Regions from separate parts of the Geobacillus sp. TFV-3 genome, predicted to be linked through region 2. Evidence: riboswitches for the same ligand, from Rfam matches in the RefSeq annotation. Region 2 holds a riboswitch; each other region holds the start of a gene.

Region 1 (4,150 bases), 1.3 Mb from region 2:
CGAGCATTCGCTTATATTTCGCATACGCCCATGGGTAGGCGATATCGTCCCAGTTCAACACATTCGAGCAGCGGCCATTGATGATGCCCGTCGAACGGTTCGGCGCCTCTGGATCCATAATCGGCCGTCTGACTAAGCTGATCGTCATTGTGTCGATTCCTTCCTTTCTCTTTCAAGTATCGTGATGCGCGACCAACCGCAGACGCCCCTCCCACACAAGGAAGGGAAAGCCTGACCAAAGGCGTTTCCCGTGGTCAGCTCGCGCAAGAATCGCACTCTTCGATCGTCCCGGATGTCGAACGCACGTAATACGTCGTTTTCAACCCCGACTTCCATGCCGTCAAATGCAAATCGAGCAACTCTTTTGCCTTAATCGTGTTCATGACGTAGAAGTTAAATGAGATGGCTTGGTCGACATGGCGCTGGCGGGCAGCGTTTTGCTTGATGCTCCAATGCTGGTCGATATGGTACGCCGATTTGTAATACCATGTCGTCTGTTCGTTTAAATCTGGCACCGTAACGGGAATCTTATAATCTTTCTTTTCCTCGGCGTATACTTTTAAGAAAATGGGATCAATGCTCGCCGTGCTGCCTGCGATGATCGACGTCGATGCGTTCGGGGCGATGGCCATGATATAGCCGTTCCGCATCCCGTAGCGGGCCACATCTTGCTTCAGCTGATCCCAATCAAGTTCGCCGTGGCTTTGGTAGCCGCGCCGTTCAAAATAAGCGCCCGTCTGCCAGTCCGACCCTGGAAACGCCGGGTAACTCCCTTTTTCTTTTGCGAGCTCCATGCTCGCCTGAATCGCCAAATAAGCGATCGTTTCATACAGCTCGTCGGCATAGCGGACCGCTTCGTCTGACTCCCAGCGAATGCCTTTTAACGCCAAAAGATGATGCCAGCCAAAGGTGCCAAGCCCGACAGCGCGATATTTTTGGTTCGTCAGGCCGGCTTGCAGAACTGGGATATTATTGAGATCAATGACATTATCAAGCATCCGCATTTGAATCGAGATGAGACGCGCCAAAACACCATCGGTCACCGCGCGCGCCAAATTGATCGACGATAAATTGCAGACGACAAAATCGCCTGGTATTTTTTCAATGATAATCGTCCCGTCTTTCACATATTGCCGTTTCATCACCGTTGGGCTTTGGTTTTGCGCGATCTCGGTGCAAAGATTGCTGCAGTAGATCATCCCGAGATGGCGGTTCGGGTTTTGCCGGTTCACTTCATCGCGGTAAAACATAAACGGCGTCCCCGACTCAAGCTGGCTGCGCATGATGCTTTTCATCACTTCAATCGCCGGCACTTTCTCTTTCGACAGGCTCGGTTCGTTGACACATTGCCAATATTTCTCGCGAAAACTCCCGCTCCCTTTTTCCTCATCATAAAAGTCTTCCAAGCTAAAGCCCATCACCTTCCGCACTTCATGCGGATCAAACAAATACCAGTCGCCTCGCTGTTCGACCTGCTCCATGAACAAGTCCGGAATGCACACGCCGGTGAACAAATCATGCGTCCGCAGCCGTTCATCGCCGTTGTTGAGCCGCGCGTCCAAAAACGCGAAAATGTCTTTATGCCATACATCCAAATAAACGGAAATGGCCCCTTTGCGCTGCCCTAACTGGTCAACGCTCACCGCTGTGTTGTTCAGCTGCTTCATCCACGGGATGACGCCGGAAGAGACCCCTTTAAACCCTTTGATGTCGCTGCCGCGCGAACGGATTTTGCCTAAATAGACGCCGATGCCGCCGCCTGATTTGGACAAATTGGCGATGTCGGTGTTGCTGTCATAAATTCCTTGCAAGCTGTCATCGACCGTATCGACAAAGCAGCTTGAGAGCTGGCCGTACGATTTCCCGGCGTTGGCGAGCGTCGGCGTCGCCACCGTCATGTATAAGTTGCTTAACGCCCAATACGCTTCCTTCACGAGCGCAAGCCGCCGTGTGGCCGGTTCATTCGCCATTAACGTCATGGCAATGACCAAAAACCGCTCCTGCGGCAGTTCATACAGCCGCCGCTCATAATCGCGCGCCAAATACCGGTCGGCGAGTGTGCGCAGCCCGATGTACGTAAACAGCTTGTCCTGATCGGGATCAAGAAACGCGCCGATGGCGTCGATTTCTTCTTTCGTATAACGTTCCAACAGAAGCGGACTGTACACCCCTTGTTCCGTCAGGGCGGCAAGCAGCGAATAGAAATCGCCGTACCGCTCGCGCTCGTCGTACCCGCGATGCCGCGCCGCTTCACGGTACAATTGCCGCAAATACAGCCGAGCGCACACAAACGTCCAGTCCGGCTCCTCTTCGCTTATATACGATAACCCCTCCAAGACAGCCGTCTGATACAACTGTTCAACCGTAACCGTTTCTTTTCGCGAGACGAGCTGCCAAACACGCTCGACATATTCATCAAGCGACAGGCGGCCGAATCCAGCCGCGGTCCGATGGATCAGCGATGCAAACTCTTCACGTGAAAAAGAAATCGGTTTCCCTTGGTCATCGATGATGATCATTTTCGTCAGCACGGTCATTTGCTTCCCCTCTCCTCCAATAAAAAATCCGCTCGGGCAAGCGAGCGGATGAAACGACAGACGGAAAAAGGCAGACGAACTCCTTTTCTTTTTCCCTATCGTTTCATCTTCTCACACCCCGAAGAACATGAAACGTTCCAAGCAAGGCAGGTCTCCTGACTCGTGCATCGTCCTACTTTGGGGCCTTCCCAGCGGCGCGCCGAATGGCTTTTGCCGCCAGTGGCCATCCCATTTCGTCCGCACATACAGTTGCGGGGGCAGTTCCGGATTCGCACCGGATTCCCTATTAAGTCCAAATGGACACCGTTGCTTGGTCAAACCATATGTAGTTGTATAAAAAGGACCACAAACCAATATATAGTATTTAGCATCCTGATGGAACAAGCATATACCAAAACCGGGAAAATTGCAAGAGCGGGGAAAGTAAATTTTTCTTTTCCGCCCAAAGTCCGTTCATAAAAGCGTGCTACGATTCACATGTACGAATCATCACAAGGAGGGAGCACAAAATGGGAGCAAAACATCAAATCGCACCCGACCATCAAGAGTGGGCGGTGGAAGCGCACGGATTGGTGAAAACATTTGGCGGCCATCGGGCCGTCGACGGTCTCAACTTACGCGTGCGCGCGGGCACGATTTACGGGGTGCTTGGCCCTAACGGAGCTGGCAAGACCACAACGATCCGAATGTTGGCAACGTTACTGCGCCCGGACGCCGGTTCGGCCAAAATCTTTGGCTACGACAATCCAATAAGAACGGATCCGCCCTTTTTACTCCACCGTCGAACCACTTTCTCTTCACGGTGATCAAAAAAGACATCCCGGCCGAACCCCGGGATGCCCTCTCGTTTCCTTGTTACGCCTCCAAAACGGACGCTGGACGCTTTTCGTTTTGTACGGATTGAGCAAAATCGTATTTCTTTTCTACATACACTTGATGCCAAACCATAAACGCCAACACCGTCCACAGCTTGCGGCTATGGTCCGCCTTGTGGCGGGCATGTTCATCCAGCAACCGATAGAGCACGTCCTTATGGAACAGATGATCCGTCTCGCTTTCGTTGATGAGCTGTCTCGCCCAGTCATACATTTCGTTTTTCAGCCAGTGGCGAATCGGCACCGGGAACCCTAATTTTTTTCGGTTTAACACATGATCCGGCACAATGCCCTCGGCCGCTTTACGCAAAATATATTTCGTCGTGCCGTTGGCTGTTTTCATGTCAGGGGCGATTTTGGCCGCGACGTCAAACACCTTTTTGTCTAAAAAGGGAACGCGCAGCTCAAGCGAATGGGCCATCGTCATTTTATCCGCTTTGACTAAAATATCACCCCTTAGCCATGTATGAAGGTCAATATACTGCATCCGGTTGACGGGCGGGTAATGAAGCGTTTCGCGGTAAAAAGGAGCCGTCACCTCCGTATATTCGCGCCCCTCTTGGTACGTTTTGAGCAACGCAGCTTTTTCCTTTTCGCTATAGATTTTGGCATTGCCGACATACCGTTCTTCGAGCGGTGTGGTGCCGCGCTCCAAAAAGCTTTTTCCTTTCATCCCGTCCGGAAGCAGCTTCGCGATCATCCGCAACACGGCTTTTACGATGCTGGGCATTCGCGCAA
Region 2 (4,150 bases):
ATGACGAAATCGTGACAGCCCTTGAAACGGCGCGGTCCGTTTTAGGCGAAGACGCTCTAATTATTGCTGGAAAAATGCATGCAGCAGGTGTTGCCAACGAAACAGGGGGCAATATTATATCGGAAGAAATCGTGGTGCGGTTTATTCGCGCTGGCGCCGACATCGTTTTAATGCCTGCCCCGGGAACGGTGCCGGGAGTGACGTTGGACAAAACGGAGCAGCTTGTTCGGGTGGCCCATGAACATGGGGCGCTTGTGATGCTGACGATCGGTACAAGCCAAGAAGGAGCTGACGAGAGTACGATTCGTCAAATCGCGCTTGCAAGCAAAATGACAGGGGCGGATCTCCATCATATCGGCGACGCTGGCTATCATGGCATCGCTGTTCCAGAGAATATTATGGCGTATTCGATCGCCATTCGCGGCAGACGCCATACGTATATTCGCATGGCAAGATCGCCGTTGAGATAAAGTGGAATATGATCAGTCGAGGGGTGTCCCAAAAGGATCGGGACACCCTTGCTCATCACCATATATCGACACGAAACAATGAATCATGCGCAATATGTTGTGTTTCGTTTGAGAAGAATGAAGCTTTTGGGTCAGCCCCGTTTTTTTGTCGGCAGAGGATAGGATGGGAGCCAAGATGATGGAAAAATAAGTTTGCGGATGTGGGAAACATTTGCCTTGTACCGCCGTCTCTATTTATTTGATCTTTTTGCGGCTCACCAACAAAGACTCCCGGCTAAGTGGAGAATTGTAGACTCCTGCATGGCCTGACGCCGGCATAAAAGGCGTTGGGCCTTTGATTTTTGGCGGCGATGAAACGTTTTTCCGATCTCGACGTATTACATAGATGAAAGGTATGAGATTACGGCGCCTTGTCAAGGCAAAACGCGTTGTGCTTGTTCGCTGCATGGTGGGCGCCAATAAAAATTGGGACACCGGAGAGGAGAAATGAGCATGTTTGGAAAAGTCGCCGCTGATGTGCTCGGATTGAGCGACATCGGCACGGTCATTCAACCGAAAGACTATGACAAAGTGGATGCCGATGATTATGTGATGCACGAGGATGGGGAGAAAATCTATTTTCTGATCAAATCGAAATCGGATGAGTATTGCTTCACCAACCGCGCGCTCATCCATTTGGACGGCACAAGCGCGACGAGCAAAAAACGGACGCTGCGCCGTTACGATTTCTATAAGCATCCGATTTCCGACGTGTCGCTCGAAACAGCGGGGACGGTCGACCTGGACGCGGAAATCAAATTTAAAATTGGGCCGCACTCCTACTCGATCGATGTGCATAAAAAGCATATTGAAGAACTGAAAGATTTGTATAAATCGCTGCTGGCGATCGCTGAGATTTGCCATGAAAATGAAATGAAGTTCGACTATGCCGAGCGGAGTCTGGAATTGGCGGCCAAGGTGTTTGCCAACATGCGCGGCGACGGCGCCAACATTGCGGCCGATTTTCAAGCGGTGAACGAATATGCATTTCGATGGCTGACCGAAGCGAAAAAGAACTATACAGTGAAAGATTTCGGCTTTGTGTTTGACAAATATATTCAACAGTGACGAGATGAAGGTTGTATCGGGGAAAGACGCCGTGCCAGAGGCGAGGTATCTTTCCTTATTTTTTTTCAAGATGGCAGTATAGATGGGGCAGCTGCTTTTTGTCTGCAGGAGAGGGCTAGGATCATTCCGCATATGTAGGAGGAGAGCGTGATAGATAAACACCAACAAGTCATGATCACCGTTTCAGCCTGCTGTAAATTCATAGTTGTCAAATGCTAAACGCTGCATTATTATAAAAATGTCCATATCCGACAAATTCATCAACTCGCAGCAAGGTGCCGTGAAGGCTTAATAGGGAATCCGGTGGGAATCCGGAGCTGTCCCCGCAACTGTCAATGCGGACGAAATGAAATCGCCACTGTACGGACAGATGGCTTGCGCTGTTTTCCGTACGGGAAGGCTTCAGAGTAGGAGGAAGCATGAGCCAGTAGACCTGCCTTGCTTGCAGCAGTTTCCGACTCTTCGGGGGGTGAGACGCGGAAACGGTGGCACAGGCTTGTTTTGCGCCTGCATAGGCCGTTTCGCGCTCATTCCCCCGCTAGGACGGAATGGGCGTTTTTATTTTGCACAGCAGGAGGGGGAACAAAGAATGAAACGTTGGACATGGCCGACGGTGTTGGTGGCGCTATTCCTTTTGGCTGCCGTGCTGGTCGGCTGCAGCAACGGAACGAACGGCAACGCTGAGCCGGCGAAACAAGAAAAGCCGAAGACGGAACAAGCGGCGTTTCCGGTGATGGTGAAAGACGGGCTCGGCGAGGATGTGACGATCAAAGCCGAACCGAAAAAGATCGTTTCGCTCATCCCAAGCAATACGGAAATCGCCTATGCGTTGGGGCTTGGCGAGAAAATTGTCGGCGTCAGCGATTTTGACAATTATCCGGAAGACGTCAAAACGAAAACGAAAATCGGCGGCATGGAGTTTAACGTCGAGAAAATCATTTCGCTCAAGCCGGATCTCGTCTTGGCCCACGCGTCAAGCGCCCATAACTCGCGCGATGGCCTGCAGCAATTGAAAGACGCTGGCATCACTGTGCTCGTTGTCAATGATGCGAAGTCGTTTGATGATGTGTATGCGTCCATCGAATTGATCGGCAAAGCGACGGGGACGACGGGCAAAGCGAAGCAAGTGATCGATGAGATGAAAGAGAAGCTTGCGCAAATTCAAGAAAAAGCAAAACAAATCCCAGCGGACAAACAGGCAAACGTCTGGATTGAAGTGTCGCCGCCGCCGCAAATTTATACAGCCGGCAAAGGGACGTTTATGGATGAGATGCTTCAAGTGATTTCAGCGAAAAACGTCGCCGGCAACTTGGAAGGCTGGCCGATGGTGACAGAAGAAAAAGCAGTGGCCTATAAGCCGGACGTCATCATCACAACGTACGGCGGAGCGAAGCAAGTGCTTGAGCGCGCCGCTTGGAAAGACGTGCCGGCGGTGAAAAACAAGCGGGTGTATGACGTCAACTCCGATTTAGTGAGCCGGCCGGGACCGCGCCTTGCCGAAGGGGTCGAGGAACTTGCCAAAGCCGTTTACCCGGATGTGTTCAAGTAAAACGCTGATGTACGCTCTGGCCGTTACAACGGCCGTCCTTTCGTTGCTCGTAGGGATATCGACAGGATCGCTGTCGATTCCCTTTTCTTCTATTATCGGCATTCTCGCCGCCGAATGGTTCGGGGTGCCGCTTCCGTCTGACATTCCGGCCGATTGGGTGCCAATTGTGATGGCCATTCGCCTGCCGCGCGTCGCGCTCGCCTTTTTGGTCGGCGCCTCGCTGGCGATGGCCGGCGCGGCGTTCCAGGGGCTTTTAAAAAACGCGCTCGCCGATCCGTACACGCTCGGCGTCTCATCCGGCGCCTCGGTCGGAGCGGTGCTTGTCATTTTTCTCGGCTGGCAATGGCCGCTGTTTGGGACGTTTACGCTGCCGGTTGTCAGCATTTTGTTCGGCATGGCGACGCTTGTTGCCGTTTTGGCGTTCACCCGCGCCGTCGAACGGCGTATGTCGGTCGAGACGATCATTTTAGCCGGCATTATTTTCGGCGCGTTTTTCAGCGCCTTCATTTCGCTCATGATCGCTTTGACCGGGGAAGAATTGCGGCAAATCATTTCCTGGCTGATGGGGAGCGTGGCGATGCGCGGCTGGAAATACAGCGGATTGCTGTTTCCGTTTTTCCTCATCGGCGCGGTGGTGCTGATCGCCAACGCCCGCGAGTTAAACGCGTTTGCTTTTGGCGAGGCGGCGGCGCTTCATGTCGGCGTCGATGTTACGCGCCGAAAAGTGATCATTTTGACGGCGGCGGCGCTGCTTACAGGGGCGGCGGTGTCGGTGTCGGGGACGATCGGTTTTGTCGGGCTTGTTGTTCCGCATATGGTCCGGCTCGTTTGCGGGCCGAACTACCGGGTGTTGTTGCCGCTGTCGCTCTTGTATGGCGGGGCGTTTCTTGTGCTTGCCGATGTGGCGGCGCGGACGATCATTGAACCTCGCGAATTGCCGATCGGCGTTATCACCTCGTTGATTGGCGCTCCGCTGTTTGCGGTGTTATTTTTCCGAAAAACAAGGCGAAAGTTGGGATGATGA
Region 3 (4,150 bases), 460 kb from region 2:
CCATCGCAAAAATCACATGCCTTCACCGTCAGCACATCACCGACCGGCATGACCGTCAGCCCTGCGGCAACGAGACGAGCCACAAGCCCGTCTGGATCCTCCGTCATCCGTTCGATTTTCATATAATGGTCTGGCGTGTACGTCATTTTCCCATCGGGCCCGACGATTTCCGCGAGCACAAGGAGCTGTTCCGGAGTGAACTGTTTATTGGCCACGCCCGGGCTCACCGCCGCTTCCAACAACACGGCCGCCGTCTTTCTTGTTTTCCGTCTCTCTAAAGCGGCGAGCGCGTCTTCGGCTGTTTCTTTCACCCGTTTTGGCGCGGCGGTCGGCTGCCGTTCCGCTGTTTTTGCCAGCGGCGCGGCAAGCGTCGGCAAAACGGCAGCCGGCGGCGTTGGCTCGGCCTCCTTAGTGACCGTGGCAACAGACGACGGTCGAACCGCGGTGGCCAAGGCGGTGAAAGCACGATCCTTCTGGTTGCCGCCAGCGAAGACAGCCGCTTCGGACGGCCCTGATGCCCCCGGTGCCCCCGTGCTTCCTTCGTCCTCATCTTTCAGCGGTTTCGTCTGGTCAAGCGCCCACGGCTCCGCTTCTTTGCGCAGCCGTTCATGCGGTTTGAGCGGCTGGACGGCGGCTGCTAGTTGATACTTGCGCTGGTAGCCGCGCGGCGTGATCATCACGCCGTCATGGACGAATGTCGTTGAGTTGCCGATAATGACCGTCGTCAACATGCCGATCTCATGGTCAAGCATATGCGCCAAATCAGTGAGCACGATGTGCTGGCGTTCACGGTACGCGCTTTTCACCAGACCGACCGGGGTTTCCGGAGACCGATGGCGGAGCAGGATGCGCTGCGCTTCGATAATTTGCCGGGTGCGCCGCCCGCTTTTCGGGTTGTACAAAGCGATGACAAAATCAGCGGCCGCAGCGGCTTCCAACCGCTTTTCAATCAGCTCCCAAGGCGTCAAATGGTCGCTTAAGCTGATCGTGCACGCATCGTGCATAATCGGCGCGCCAAGCAGAGCGGCGCACGAATGGATCGCGGAAATGCCGGGGATGACTTCGATTTCAATCGAGCTGTCTTTCGTCCACCCTTTTTCAATCAACACTTCGTACACGAGTCCGGCCATGCCGTACAACCCGGCGTCGCCGCTCGAAATGACGGCGACCGTTTTGCCGCGCTCGGCCCATTTGACCGCCGCTTGGGCGCGGCTCACTTCTTCGGTCATGCCGGTGCTGATGATCTCCTTTCCGGCAATGAGGTCGCGCACGAGTTCAATGTATGTTTTGTAACCGATGATGACGTCGCTTTCTTCAATCGCTTCACGGGCCCGCTTTGTCATATGGTCGACGCTTCCCGGGCCAAAGCCGACAATGAGCAATTTGCCGACCACTTTACAGCCCCCTTCTCCATATCTCGATTATCATCGACATCCCTAACCATATGCTGTAAATACCTGTGACCGCACCAAGGACATAAAACAGCCGTTCCCGCTGCTTTGCTTTCCAAAATCCCCACGATAATCCAGCCGCTGTGGCAATCGTCGCAATGAGCAAGCCGACCACAAACAGTACAAGCTGAAGGACAGCCGCGCTCACATGCACTTTTCCGGCCGCATGGGTGATAATGGCTAGCTGGGTCGGGCTTTCGACGCCAATGCCATGAATGATGCCGATGATCAAGGCGCCAACCCAACCAACATGCGAAAAAGAACGGAAACTGTCCATTTCCCGCCTTCCCCGCAGCCATCGAGTAACCGTATGGCCGAACTCATAAAGGAGCTGAAACCGGCTTTTCACCTCACCACGCCGAAAAAGAGAAAAAAGCATCATCCCACCAAGAAGCACAAGCGTACCGCCAACTAAGAGCTCAATGGCGGCGGCTGACGACTCGGGAAGCCGGGCGCCGACCACGAGCGCCGCCACCCCCATGACAAACACGATCGCTCCGTGTCCAATAGCGTACATGATTCCGAGCGCCAACTGCTGTCTTCGCCGCGACTCGCTTCCGACCATATCCGCAATGGCCGCGACATGATCGCTGTCCATCCCATGACGCATGCCAAGAAATATCGCTAACATTACATAACTGGCCCATTCCATCATTGCGTCCTCCTCTTTCGAACGCCAATAACCGACTCCGTCCCACCAAGGCGGGTCAACCCGTCTTCACGGTATTCATACGCCGCCCACGCGCGAAGCGGCTCGCCGTTTTGCAAATGGGCGCGCACAACCTCCTTCGCCCGCTCGGGACTCATCAGCCGGTACCAAACGCCATCCGGATAGACGATCATCACGCATGCATCTTGGCAGCGACCGTTGCAGCGCGTCCTTGTTGTATGAACGGCGTCGTCAAGCCCGAGGCGGGCGATCTCCTCACGGACCGCGGCTGTCACGTCATCCCCGCCATGGCGAAGGCACGTCCCTCCGTTGCAAATGAATACATGACGCCTCATTCCTTGTAAATCCCACGTCGCCATCGAATCCCCCCTTATGTTAGAATGATAGAATGAAAGGCGGCAGACGGACGGTTTTTCGGCAAAAGAAAAAGCACCTCTACAGCAGAGGTGCAGAAAAATGCATACGAAAAGCCGCAAACGGCCCGAACAGGCCTGGCCTCATGAAGCCGTCATTCTCCCGCACGTCTGCCTATAATCCCGTAGGCATCCGTCCGATCCAAACAAGGCAGGTCTCCTGACTTAGGATCATCGCTTGGCGGCGTCTTCCCGAAGCATCCTTCAGTGACTTGCTGCCGCAAAGCTCCCCATCACAGTGGCGGGCACCGTGCCGGATTTTCACCGGGCTTCCCTTTTCACCCAAGCCCTTAAGCAGGCTTAGGCACCTTGTTTGTTTCTCGCCTATTGATCTTGTCATGGAACAAGCATCCGTTTTCATCGTAGTACAACTTGATGGCGGCCGTCAACCGTTTTTTGCCGACAAATCTTCGCGGGCGACGACAACGCCGTCCGCATCGGCGTACACGTATGCGCCCGGCTCCCAGCGGACGCCGCCAAACTCGAGCACAACATCGCGGACGCCTTTTCCCTCTTTTTTGCTTTTCACCGGGCACGTGCCGATCGCCATGACACCAAGCGGCATGCGGCCGATTTCCGCTGAATCGCGGATGCAGCCGTGGATAATGACGCCGGCAAGCCCCCGGTCGCAGGCGATTTGCGCCAACCGGTCGCCTAACAGAGCGACGCGGCGCGAGCCTTTTCCATCGACTACGAGCACCGTCCCCGGCGGCACCGTCTCGAGCGCTTCACGGACAAGGACGTTGTCTTCAAACACATCGACCGTCGCGATCGGTCCGGAAAACATCCGTTTTCCGCCGTACGATTGGAACGGCAGCTCGCAGACTTGCAACTCATCTAAAAATTGATCGCATAAATCAGCTGTTTTCATGATCCTCTCCCCTTTCGTTTTTTTCATTCGCCTCCTTTCGTCAAAATCCTGCCGACTCCACATTTTTTGCGGCGCTGCTTCTGCTCGGGAATCGGATGCGTGTCCTTGCGGGACCGCTGAAAACGATAAAAAGATTTTCTCGTCCCCGCTTTCCGGCGAACGAAAAAACGGCCCCGCACAACATGGCGGAAGCCGTTTTGGCCGCCGGGACGAACGAGCCCCGTCCGGCGATTCAGCTGGGCTAGCTGGATTCGAACCAGCGCATCACGGAGTCAAAGTCCGTTGCCTTACCGCTTGGCTATAGCCCATCACTTTGTTGTCATTTACAGTATGCGGCATAACGGCGTGCTTTATGCATCAAACTGAATATCCTTTTGCTGTATGCGCGAAACTATCGACACAAGAACCCTTTCTTCATCACCATATCACCTCGTTGTTTCGTTTTTCCTTCATGGTTATTTTCCCTAATTATGGTATCGTTGAATTGGGAAAGGGAGAGATGCATATGCGCCGAATTACTGTTTTTCGCTTATGTTTTTGCGCATGGTTTCTGTTATCGCTACCGCTCGTCTTAGCGTCCTCGGCTACCCGCCAGCCATCCAGCCAGCCGAAAACCGACATCATCGCCCACCGCGGCGCGTCTGGATACGCGCCGGAGCATACGCTCTCATCCTACCGCCTTGCCGCCTGCATGCAGGCGGACTATATAGAAGTCGACGTGCAGATGACAAAAGACCGAAAGCTC

What was found. A riboswitch is a leader RNA that binds a small molecule or an ion and turns the genes downstream of it on or off. The one in region 2 is predicted to bind cobalamin.
Region 1: another riboswitch for cobalamin. It lies ahead of BJQ97_RS12735 (ribonucleoside-diphosphate reductase subunit alpha); the one in region 2 lies ahead of BJQ97_RS06525 (ABC transporter substrate-binding protein).
Region 3: another riboswitch for cobalamin. It lies ahead of BJQ97_RS08925 ((2Fe-2S) ferredoxin domain-containing protein); the one in region 2 lies ahead of BJQ97_RS06525 (ABC transporter substrate-binding protein).

The regions. Positions count from the first base shown of each region.
Region 1 covers NZ_MPSP01000001.1:2,532,772-2,536,921, forward strand. The annotation lists gene BJQ97_RS12730 (ribonucleotide-diphosphate reductase subunit beta) at 1-148, opposite strand, end outside; gene BJQ97_RS12735 (ribonucleoside-diphosphate reductase subunit alpha) at 255-2,537, opposite strand; cobalamin riboswitch at 2,666-2,861, opposite strand; partial or broken gene BJQ97_RS12740 (ATP-binding cassette domain-containing protein) at 3,047-3,280, shown strand; gene asnB (asparagine synthase (glutamine-hydrolyzing)) at 3,393-4,150, opposite strand, start outside.
Region 2 covers NZ_MPSP01000001.1:1,282,627-1,286,776, forward strand. The annotation lists gene BJQ97_RS06515 (DUF7916 family protein) at 1-470, shown strand, start outside; gene BJQ97_RS06520 (PH domain-containing protein) at 963-1,577, shown strand; cobalamin riboswitch at 1,834-2,032, shown strand; gene BJQ97_RS06525 (ABC transporter substrate-binding protein) at 2,167-3,126, shown strand; gene BJQ97_RS06530 (FecCD family ABC transporter permease) at 3,092-4,147, shown strand; gene BJQ97_RS06535 (adenosylcobinamide amidohydrolase) at 4,144-4,150, shown strand, end outside.
Region 3 covers NZ_MPSP01000001.1:1,738,241-1,742,390, forward strand. The annotation lists gene cobJ (precorrin-3B C(17)-methyltransferase) at 1-1,394, opposite strand, end outside; gene BJQ97_RS08920 (HoxN/HupN/NixA family nickel/cobalt transporter) at 1,396-2,106, opposite strand; gene BJQ97_RS08925 ((2Fe-2S) ferredoxin domain-containing protein) at 2,103-2,480, opposite strand; cobalamin riboswitch at 2,668-2,861, opposite strand; gene rraA (ribonuclease E activity regulator RraA) at 2,920-3,405, opposite strand; tRNA gene BJQ97_RS08935 (tRNA-Gln) at 3,642-3,713, opposite strand; gene BJQ97_RS08940 (glycerophosphodiester phosphodiesterase family protein) at 3,911-4,150, shown strand, end outside.